Regions from separate parts of the Streptomyces sp. NPDC056361 genome, predicted to be linked through region 3. Evidence: predicted binding sites of a transcription regulator. Region 3 holds the regulator's gene; each other region holds the start of a gene.
What was found. Region 3 encodes HrcA, which represses chaperone genes, less so after heat shock. Its sites were predicted from a motif close to TTNGCACTCNGNNNNNCNGAGTGCNAA; they were not measured.

Region 1 (3,272 bases), on a different contig from region 3:
CCTTCTCCGCGACGACGCCACCCTCAAGGCCGGCGTTGACGGCGATCTGCTTCAGCGGGGCCTCGAGGGCCAGCTTCACGATGTTCGCACCCGTGGCCTCGTCACCCGAGAGGGAGGCCTCGAGCTTCTCGAAGACGTTCGACGCCTGGAGCAGGGCGACGCCACCGCCGGCGACGATGCCCTCCTCGACGGCCGCCTTCGCGTTGCGAACGGCGTCCTCGATGCGGTGCTTGCGCTCCTTGAGCTCGACCTCGGTCGCGGCACCGGCCTTGATGACCGCAACACCGCCGGCGAGCTTCGCCAGGCGCTCCTGCAGCTTCTCGCGGTCGTAGTCCGAGTCGGAGTTCTCGATCTCGGCGCGGATCTGGTTCACGCGACCGGCGACCTGCTCGCTGTCACCGGCACCGTCGACGATGGTGGTCTCGTCCTTGGTGATGACGACCTTGCGGGCGCGGCCCAGCAGGTCGAGGCCCGCGTTCTCCAGCTTGAGGCCGACCTCCTCGGAGATGACCGTGCCGCCGGTGAGGATGGCGATGTCGTTCAGCATGGCCTTGCGACGGTCGCCGAAGCCCGGGGCCTTGACCGCGACGGACTTGAAGGTGCCGCGGATCTTGTTGACGACCAGGGTCGACAGGGCCTCGCCCTCGACGTCCTCGGCGATGATCAGCAGCGGCTTGCCCGACTGCATGACCTTCTCCAGGAGCGGGAGCAGGTCCTTCACGGAGGAGATCTTGGAGTTGACGATCAGGAGGTAGGGGTCGTCGAGCGACGCCTCCATGCGCTCCATGTCGGTGGCGAAGTACGCCGAGATGTAGCCCTTGTCGAAGCGCATGCCCTCGGTGAGCTCCAGCTCCAGACCGAAGGTCTGGGACTCCTCGACGGTGATGACGCCTTCCTTGCCGACCTTGTCCATCGCCTCGGCGATGAGCTCGCCGATCTGGGTGTCGGCGGCGGAGATGGAGGCCGTGGAAGCGATCTGCTCCTTGGTCTCGACATCCTTCGCCTGCTCGAGCAGGGCGCCGGAGACGGCCTCGACGGCCTTCTCGATACCGCGCTTGAGGGCCATCGGGTTGGCACCGGCGGCCACGTTGCGCAGACCCTCGCGGACGAGCGCCTGGGCGAGGACGGTGGCGGTGGTCGTACCGTCGCCGGCGACGTCGTCCGTCTTCTTGGCGACTTCCTTGACCAGCTCGGCGCCGATCTTCTCGTACGGGTCCTCGAGCTCGATCTCCTTGGCGATGGAGACACCATCGTTGGTGATCGTGGGGGCGCCCCACTTCTTCTCGAGGACGACGTTGCGGCCCTTGGGGCCGAGGGTGACCTTGACGGCGTCAGCGAGCTGGTTCATGCCGCGCTCGAGACCGCGCCGGGCCTCCTCGTCGAACGCGATGATCTTGGCCATGTGAAGTGGTCCTCCCGGACATGGGGTGGATAACGCTCCAGGACCGCGCCGATGCCCGCGACGGACGGCCTGCGTACCCGATGGTTCCTTGCCCCACCTGGCCGCGGGCCTCATCTGCCCGATCCTCGTAAGCACTCTCACCTTCCGAGTGCTAACGCCAATGATTAGCACTCGGCATAGGAGAGTGCAAGCGACTCTCGACGATCGGGATGGGACGGGAGGGGCGCACGGGGGCGCGCGGGAACGCACGAGGGGTCCGCATCCCCTCAGGGATGCGGACCCCTCGACGGCGTTGCGTCGGTGGCCGATCGCGCCGCGCTCAGACGGCGAGCTTGACCATGTCCGCCTGCGGACCCTTCTGGCCCTGCGAGATCTCGAACTCGACTCGCTGTCCCTCTTCGAGGCTGCGGTAGCCATCCATCTGGATCGCGCTGTAGTGGACGAAAACATCCGCACCACCGTCGACCGCGATGAAGCCGTAGCCCTTCTCCGCGTTGAACCACTTGACGGTGCCCTGAGCCATGCCTAACTCCCCTATTACTGGCCCTTGCGCGGGACCGCACTTCGCGGACCCGGGTCAGACCCTGCGCCGGAACGCGTCGACCGCCGCTGAATGTATCTGCCCAACTGCCCTCTGCAACAGGTCATTCGAGCGGGAATTCTCGGCACGACGGAAAGGGGAATTGGGGAGAATCCCCTGGATGCCGGGGCAAGTCGGGCCCGGCAAAAGGCGCAGAACGTACACAACGCGCAGGCACTTTGGCTGCTTCTTGTCGTGCGGGGACGCTTTCTCATATGCGTCCGGCATGCGCAGCGGAGGGGACTTCCCCAACTCTACCCCGCTCAACCATGCAGAATTGCCCCTTCCGCTTATAGTCGCGGAAGGGGCAATTCAAGAAAGACGGGGCAGGGAACGGCTCAGCAGCCGCCGGCCACCGCGGGGATGATCGAGACGCCGGCGCCGGCCGGGGTGGCCGTCTCCAGGCCCTGCTCGAAGCGCACGTCGTCGTCGTTCACGTAGACGTTGACGAAGCGGCGCAGCTTGCCCTGGTCGTCCAGCACGCGGGCGGCGATGCCGCTGTGGTTCTTCTCCAGGTCGGCGATGACCTCGGCGAGGGTCGCGCCCTCGGCCTGGACCTCGGACTGACCGCCCGTGTAGGTGCGGAGGATGGTGGGGATGCGGACGTTCACGGCCATGTCTTCGTAACCTTTCGGAGGACCGGGAAAGCGGGCGGGCTCAGACTGCCAGGCCGGCGTCGCGGAACGCGTCCAGGCTCGGGCGGATGGTGACGGTCGCCTGAGAGGTGTCGGCCACCGCGTCCAGGGTCTTGAGTCCGTCGCCCGTGTTGAGGACGACGGTGGTCAGCTCGGGGTCGATGAGACCCGCCTCGACGAGCTTCTTCGTGACGCCGACGGTCACGCCGCCCGCGGTCTCGGCGAAGATGCCCTCGGTCTGCGCGAGCAGCTTGATCGCGTCCACGACCTGCTCGTCGTTCACGTCCTCCACGGCACCGCCGGTGCGGCGGGCGATGTCGAGGACGTACGGGCCGTCGGCCGGGTTGCCGATGGCGAGCGACTTGGCGATCGTGTTCGGCTTCTGCGGGCGGACGACGTCGTGGCCGGCCTTGAAGGCGACGGAGACCGGGGAGCAGCCCTCGGCCTGGGCGCCGAAGATCTTGTACGGCTTGTCCTCGACGAGGCCCAGCTTGATGAGCTCCTGCAGACCCTTGTCGATCTTCGTGAGCTGGGAGCCGGAGGCGATCGGGATGACGAGCTGGTCGGGGATGACCCAGCCGAGCTGCTCGCAGATCTCGTACGCCAGCGTCTTGGAGCCCTCGCCGTAGTACGGGCGGAGGTTGACGTTCACGAA
Region 2 (3,272 bases), on a different contig from region 3:
CGCTGTGGGCCGGCCGGGGGACGGTGGGGCGGTACGGCGGTGTCGTGGCCCGGAATGACGCCTCCGCGCTGACAGGATGCGGCGCCATGCAGCTCGTACGACAAAAGGAAGAATCTATGGTGATCGGCGCGCCCCCTTCCCGCCGGACCCTCGGGGCCGCCCTCCTCGTCGCCGCCCTCGCCACCACCGCCACGGCCTGCTCAGGCGCCGCCGCACCGGACCGCGGCGCGCCGGCCCCCGCCGCCGGCCGGCAGGCCCAGGGCGGCCAAGGCGCCTCCGGAGCGCTCAACGCCTACCTCGACCGCGTCCGCAAGGAGCGCGCCGCCCGCGTGCTCGCCGCCAAGAAGTGGGGCCTCGCCCGCCCGCCGCTCGAAGCGCCCGCCCCGCCCGACGCCAAGCCGAAGATCACCACCCGCAAGGGCTTCGAGACCGACGGCGAGGGCCTCCCGCCCGTCTTCACCACCGTGCCGACCAAGCAGAAGATCGTCTTCCTCACCATCGACGACGGTGCCGAGAAGGACCCCGACCTGCTGCGGATGATGAACGACCTCCGCATCCCCTACAGCGCCTTCCTCAGCGACTACGTCGTCAAGGACGACTACGGCTACTTCGCCAGGATGCAGAAGTCGCAGAAGTCCGGGATCTCCCTGCACAACCACACCCTCAACCACCGCTACCTGCCCGGACTCTCGTACAAGCAGCAGGAGCGCGAGATCTGCGGCATGCAGGACGTCATCGAGAAGCGGTTCGGCAAACGGCCCCCGCTCTTCCGTCCGCCGTACGGCAACTACAACGAGGACACCCTGCGCGCCGCCAAGTCCTGCGGCGTCAAGGCGGTCCCGCTGTGGGCCTCCGAGGCCTTCCCCGACCACATGGAATGGCGCGAGTGGGACCGGGACCTGCACCCCGGCGACATCGTCCTCACCCATTTCCGGGGCAAGCAGGACTGGAAGGGCACCATGCCGGACATGATCCGCAGGGTGATGAACGTGATCACGGCGAAGGGGTACGCCGTCGCGAAGCTAGAGGACTACGTGTGAGAACCCGGGCACGGCGCCTGACCGCCGCTCTGGCCGTCACCGGCGCCCTCCTCGCCCTCCCCGCCTGCGCCTCCTCCGTCGACCCGATCGAACGGCTGGGCCGCAAGGCGGCGGAACGGGTGAGCCCCCGTCCGTCGCCGGCGCGCGAGGCGCGGGACGCGGCACGGGGCGGGGCGCGTGAGGAGGCACGGGGCGGGGTGCGTGAGGCGGCGCGGGGCGTGTCGGACGCGAAGGGCTGCGGGGCTCGTCCCGAATCCCGTCCCGAACTCCGTCCCGAATCCCGTCCCAAATCCCGTCCCGAACTCCGTACCGAACCCCGTTCCGAAGCCCGTCCCGTCACGCCACAGAGCGATGAATTGGCACTCCGCTTGACCGAGTGCTAATCGCGGTCATAGTCTCGGCTCTGGCACTCCCCACTGGAGAGTGCCAACACAGCGACGGGCAGGTCCGGCACCCGCGACGACGGATCGACCTGGTCGCCACCTCAGACAGTTAGCCCCGTGAGATCTCCGAAGGGGGAGGTCGGATCGTGACGACCACCAGCTCCAAGGTTGCCATCAAGCCGCTCGAGGACCGCATTGTGGTCCAGCCGCTCGACGCCGAGCAGACCACCGCCTCTGGCCTGGTCATTCCGGACACCGCCAAGGAGAAGCCCCAGGAGGGCGTCGTCCTGGCCGTGGGCCCGGGTCGCTTCGAGAACGGCGAGCGTCTGCCGCTCGACGTCAAGACCGGCGATGTCGTGCTGTACAGCAAGTACGGCGGCACCGAGGTGAAGTACAACGGCGAGGAGTACCTCGTCCTCTCGGCTCGCGACGTGCTCGCGATCGTCGAGAAGTAATTCACCGAAGTACCGAAGTACCGAAGTACCGAGCACTGAAGCAGATGCTCTGAGCTGCGCCCCGAGGCCCCTTCCAGGCGCCCCGGGGCGCAGTTCGTTCCACCCGAATCCGAGAGGGCTGAACCGCTCCCATGGCGAAGATCCTGAAGTTCGACGAGGACGCCCGTCGCGCCCTTGAGCGCGGCGTCAACAAGCTTGCCGACACGGTCAAGGTGACGATCGGCCCCAAGGGCCGCAACGTCGTCATCGACAAGAAGTTCGGCGCCCCCACCATCACCAACGACGGTGTCACGATCGCCCGCGAGGTCGAGATCGACGACCCGTACGAGAACCTCGGCGCCCAGCTGGTGAAGGAGGTGGCGACCAAGACCAACGACATCGCGGGTGACGGCACCACCACCGCCACCGTGCTCGCCCAGGCCCTGGTCCGCGAGGGTCTGCGCAACGTCGCCGCCGGCGCCTCCCCGGCCGCCCTGAAGAAGGGCATCGACGCCGCCGTCAAGGCCGTCTCCGACGAGCTGCTCGCCACCGCGCGCCCGATCGAGGACAAGTCCGACATCGCCGCCGTCGCCGCGCTCTCCGCGCAGGACCAGCAGGTCGGCGAGCTCATCGCCGAGGCCATGGACAAGGTCGGCAAGGACGGTGTCATCACCGTCGAGGAGTCCAACACCTTCGGCCTGGAGCTCGACTTCACCGAGGGCATGGCCTTCGACAAGGGCTACCTGTCCCCGTACATGGTGACCGACCAGGAGCGCATGGAGGCCGTCCTCGACGACCCGTACATCCTGATCAACCAGGGCAAGATCTCCTCGATCCAGGACCTGCTGCCCATCCTGGAGAAGGTCATCCAGGCCGGCGCCAGCAAGCCGCTGCTGATCATCGCCGAGGACGTCGAGGGCGAGGCCCTGTCGACCCTGGTCGTCAACAAGATCCGTGGCACCTTCAACGCCGTGGCCGTCAAGGCCCCCGGCTTCGGCGACCGCCGCAAGGCGATGCTCGGCGACATGGCCACCCTCACCGGTGCCACCGTCATCGCCGAGGAGGTCGGCCTCAAGCTCGACCAGGCCGGTCTGGACGTGCTGGGCACCGCCCGCCGCGTGACCATCACCAAGGACTCCACCACCATCGTCGACGGTGGCGGCAACTCCGAGGACGTCGCGGGCCGCGTCAACCAGATCAAGGCCGAGATCGAGTCCACGGACTCCGACTGGGACCGCGAGAAGCTCCAGGAGCGCCTCGCGAAGCTGGCCGGCGGCGTGTGCGTGATCCAGGTCGGCGCCGCCACCGAGGTGGAGCTGAAGGAGAAGAAGCACCGTCTGGAGGACGCCATCTCCGCGACCCGCGCCGCGGTCGAGGAGGGCATCGTCTCCGGTGGTGGCTCCGCTCTGGTCCAC
Region 3 (3,272 bases):
GGGTGCGGCGGGACCTGACCCGGCCGTCGCCCGCACACTCGGGGCACGGCGTCGGGACGACGGTGCCGAAGCCCTGGCACTGCGGGCAGGGGCGGGAGGTCATGACCTGGCCCAGGAAGGACCGGGTGACCTGGGAGACCTCGCCTCGGCCGCGGCACATGTCACAGGTCTGCGCGGAGGTGCCGGGAGCGGCGCCCTCGCCCGAGCAGGTCGTGCAGACGACCGCCGTGTCGACCTGGATGTCCTTCGTGGTGCCGAAGGCCGCCTCGTTGAGGTCGATCTCCAGGCGGATCATGGCGTCCTGGCCGCGGCGGGTCCGCGAGCGCGGGCCGCGCTGTGAGGCCGTGCCGAAGAAGGCGTCCATGATGTCGGAGAAGTTGCCGAAGCCACCCGCGCCGAAGCCGCCGCCCGCGCCACCGCCGCCGGAGGCCGAGAGCGGGTCGCCGCCGAGGTCGTAGACCTGCTTCTTCTGCGGGTCCGACAGGACCTCGTAGGCGGCGTTGATCTCCTTGAAGCGCTCCTGCGTCTTCGGATCGGGATTGACGTCCGGGTGCAGCTCGCGCGCGAGCCTCCGGAACGCCTTCTTGATCTCGTCCTGGGAAGCGTCGCGGCGCACGCCGAGCACGGCGTAGTAGTCCGTGGCCACTTACGACTCCGCCAGGATCTGTCCGACGTAACGTGCCACTGCGCGTACCGCTCCCATCGTTCCGGGGTAGTCCATGCGGGTCGGTCCGACCACGCCGAGTTTGGCGACTGCCTCGCCGCCCGAACCGTAGCCGACCGAGACGACGGACGTGGAGCTCAGCCCCTCGTGGGCGTTCTCGTGCCCGATGCGTACGGTCATGCCCGATTCCTTGGCCTCGCCGAGCAGCTTGAGGAGCACGACCTGCTCCTCCAGGGCTTCCAGGACGGGCCTGATCATCAGGGGGAAGTCGTGTCCGAAGCGGGTCAGATTGGCGGTGCCGCCGATCATCAGCCGCTCCTCGTGCTCCTCCACGAGCGTTTCGAGGAGGGTCGCGAGCACGGTGGACACCGTGGCGCGGTCCTCGAGCTCCTCGAAGGACTCGGGAAGGTCCTGCACCAGCTGCGGCACGTCGGCGAACCGGCGGCCGACGACCCGGCTGTTGAGCCGGGCCCGCAGGTCGGCCAGCGAGGCCTCGCCGAAGGGAGCGGGGCAGTCGATGACGCGCTGCTCGACCCGTCCGGTGTCCGTGATGAGCACCAGCATCAGGCGGGCCGGGGCCAGCGAGAGCAGCTCCACGTGCCGGACGGTCGAACGGGTCAGCGAGGGGTACTGGACGACGGCGACCTGACGGGTCAGCTGGGCGAGCAGCCGGACCGTGCGGCCGACGACGTCGTCGAGGTCCACCGCGCCGTCGAGGAAGTTGTGGATGGCGCGCCGCTCGGGCGTCGACAGCGGCTTCACGCCGGCCAGCCGGTCGACGAAGAGCCGGTAGCCCTTGTCGGTCGGGATGCGGCCCGCGCTGGTGTGGGGCTGCGCGATGTAGCCCTCGTCCTCCAGGACCGCCATGTCGTTGCGCACCGTGGCCGGCGAGACGCCGAGCTTGTGCCGCTCGGTGAGCGCCTTGGAACCGACGGGCTCCTCCGTCCCGACGTAGTCCTGGACGATGGCGCGCAGCACCTCGAGTCTGCGTTCGCTGAGCATCGTGCGCACCTCCAGCTGTCGACGTCGTTCCGGTTGCTCCGCTTTTGGCACTCACCCGGTCCGAGTGCCAGCGATCCCCGGTCAGTGTACGGCGGCGGGCATCGCTCCTGGCAAGGAGGCGGCGCCCCCACCGGCTAGCGTCGCCCCATGGACGTGGATTGGGAAGCGCACGGATGGGAACGACTCGCGGACGGAGTGGGCCGGCGACGACTGCCCGGCTGGGACGCCACGGCCGGACTGGTACTGGGGGAACGGGGGGTGCTCCTGTACGACACGGGCTCCTCCCTCGCCGAGGGCGCCGGGCTGCGGGCCCAGGTGACGGCACTCACAGCCGGACGCAAGGTGACGCACATCGCACTCAGCCACCCCCACTTCGACCACGTGTTCGGCACGGCGGCGTTCGCGGGCGCCGAGGTCTTCGGCGCGGTCGGCTCCGACGAGCTCCTCGGCCGGGCGCGGGAGCGGGAGGAGCTGCGCACCGACGCGGTACGGCACGGCCTGGACGCGGCGGCCGCCGCGGAGGCCGCGGACGTCCTGGTGGCCCCGCGACACGTCGTCTCCGGCGAGTGGACCCTCGACCTGGGCGGCCGGCAGGTCCTCCTCGCGAACGTCGGCCCCGGCCACTCCGGCCACGACCTGGCGCTCTGCGTCCCCGGCGCCCGCGAGGTGGTGTTCTGCGGCGACCTGGTCGAGGAGTCGGGCGAGCCGCAGGCGGGCCCGGACGCGGTCCCGTCCCGCTGGCCGGACGCGCTCGACCGGCTGCTGGGCCTCGGCGGCGAGGACGCCCTGTACGTGCCGGGGCACGGCGCGGTCGTCGACGCCGCGTTCGTACGACTCCAGCGGGAGGAACTGGCGAGGCGCTTCTCCGTCGCATAACGTCGCCCGAATGCGCAGCTACAACCCGGATCTGACGCCCCCTTGGAAGCGCTCGGCGCCCGTGCCCGAGGTGCCGGCCGACCGCGACCTCGTCGTCGAGGAGGTCACCACGGGCTTCTGCGGGGCGGTCATCCGCTGCGAGGCGGGCACGGTGACCCTGGAGGACCGCTTCGGCAAGCACCGGGTGTTCCCGCTCGACCCTCGGGGCTTCCTCCTGGAAGGCCGCGTCGTGACCCTGGTCCGCCCCTCCGCCGCCCCGGCCCGCCCCACCCGCACCGCCTCCGGCTCGGTGGCCGTCCCGGGCGCCCGGGCCCGCGTCGCCCGCGCCGGCCGCATCTACGTCGAGGGCCGCCACGACGCCGAACTCGTCGAACGGGTCTGGGGCGACGACCTGCGCATCGAGGGCGTCGTCGTCGAGTACCTCGAAGGCGTCGACGACCTCCCGTCGATCGTCGCGGACTTCGCGCCCGCACCCGACGCCCGACTCGGCGTCCTCGTCGACCACCTGGTCCCGGGTTCGAAGGAGTCGAGGATCGCCGCCCAGGTGACCTCCCCCGACGTCCTCGTCGTCGGCCACCCCTACATCGACGTCTGGGAAGCCGTGAAACCCTCCTCCCTCGGCATCCCCGCCTGGCCCCGCGTCCCCCGCGGCCAGGACTGGAAGACCGGCGTCTGCCGCGCCCTCTCCTGGCCCGACAACACCGGCGCCGCCTGGCAGCACATCCTCTCC

Region 1: the regulator HrcA is predicted to act here: its motif matches at 1,567-1,593, upstream of groL (chaperonin GroEL).
Region 2: the regulator HrcA is predicted to act here: its motif matches at 1,397-1,423, upstream of groES (co-chaperone GroES).

The regions. Positions count from the first base shown of each region.
Region 1 covers NZ_JBHJQI010000091.1:23,649-26,920, reverse strand. The annotation lists gene groL (chaperonin GroEL) at 1-1,402, opposite strand, end outside; gene ACFCY7_RS26315 (cold-shock protein) at 1,722-1,925, opposite strand; gene ACFCY7_RS26310 (MoaD/ThiS family protein) at 2,321-2,599, opposite strand; gene thrC (threonine synthase) at 2,640-3,272, opposite strand, start outside.
Region 2 covers NZ_JBHJQI010000056.1:46,949-50,220, forward strand. The annotation lists gene ACFCY7_RS19975 (polysaccharide deacetylase family protein) at 117-1,040, shown strand; gene groES (co-chaperone GroES) at 1,570-1,878, shown strand; gene groL (chaperonin GroEL) at 2,010-3,272, shown strand, end outside.
Region 3 covers NZ_JBHJQI010000104.1:25,924-29,195, reverse strand. The annotation lists gene dnaJ (molecular chaperone DnaJ) at 1-646, opposite strand, end outside; gene hrcA (heat-inducible transcriptional repressor HrcA) at 647-1,666, opposite strand; gene ACFCY7_RS28140 (MBL fold metallo-hydrolase) at 1,814-2,542, shown strand; gene ACFCY7_RS28135 (DUF3097 domain-containing protein) at 2,553-3,272, shown strand, end outside.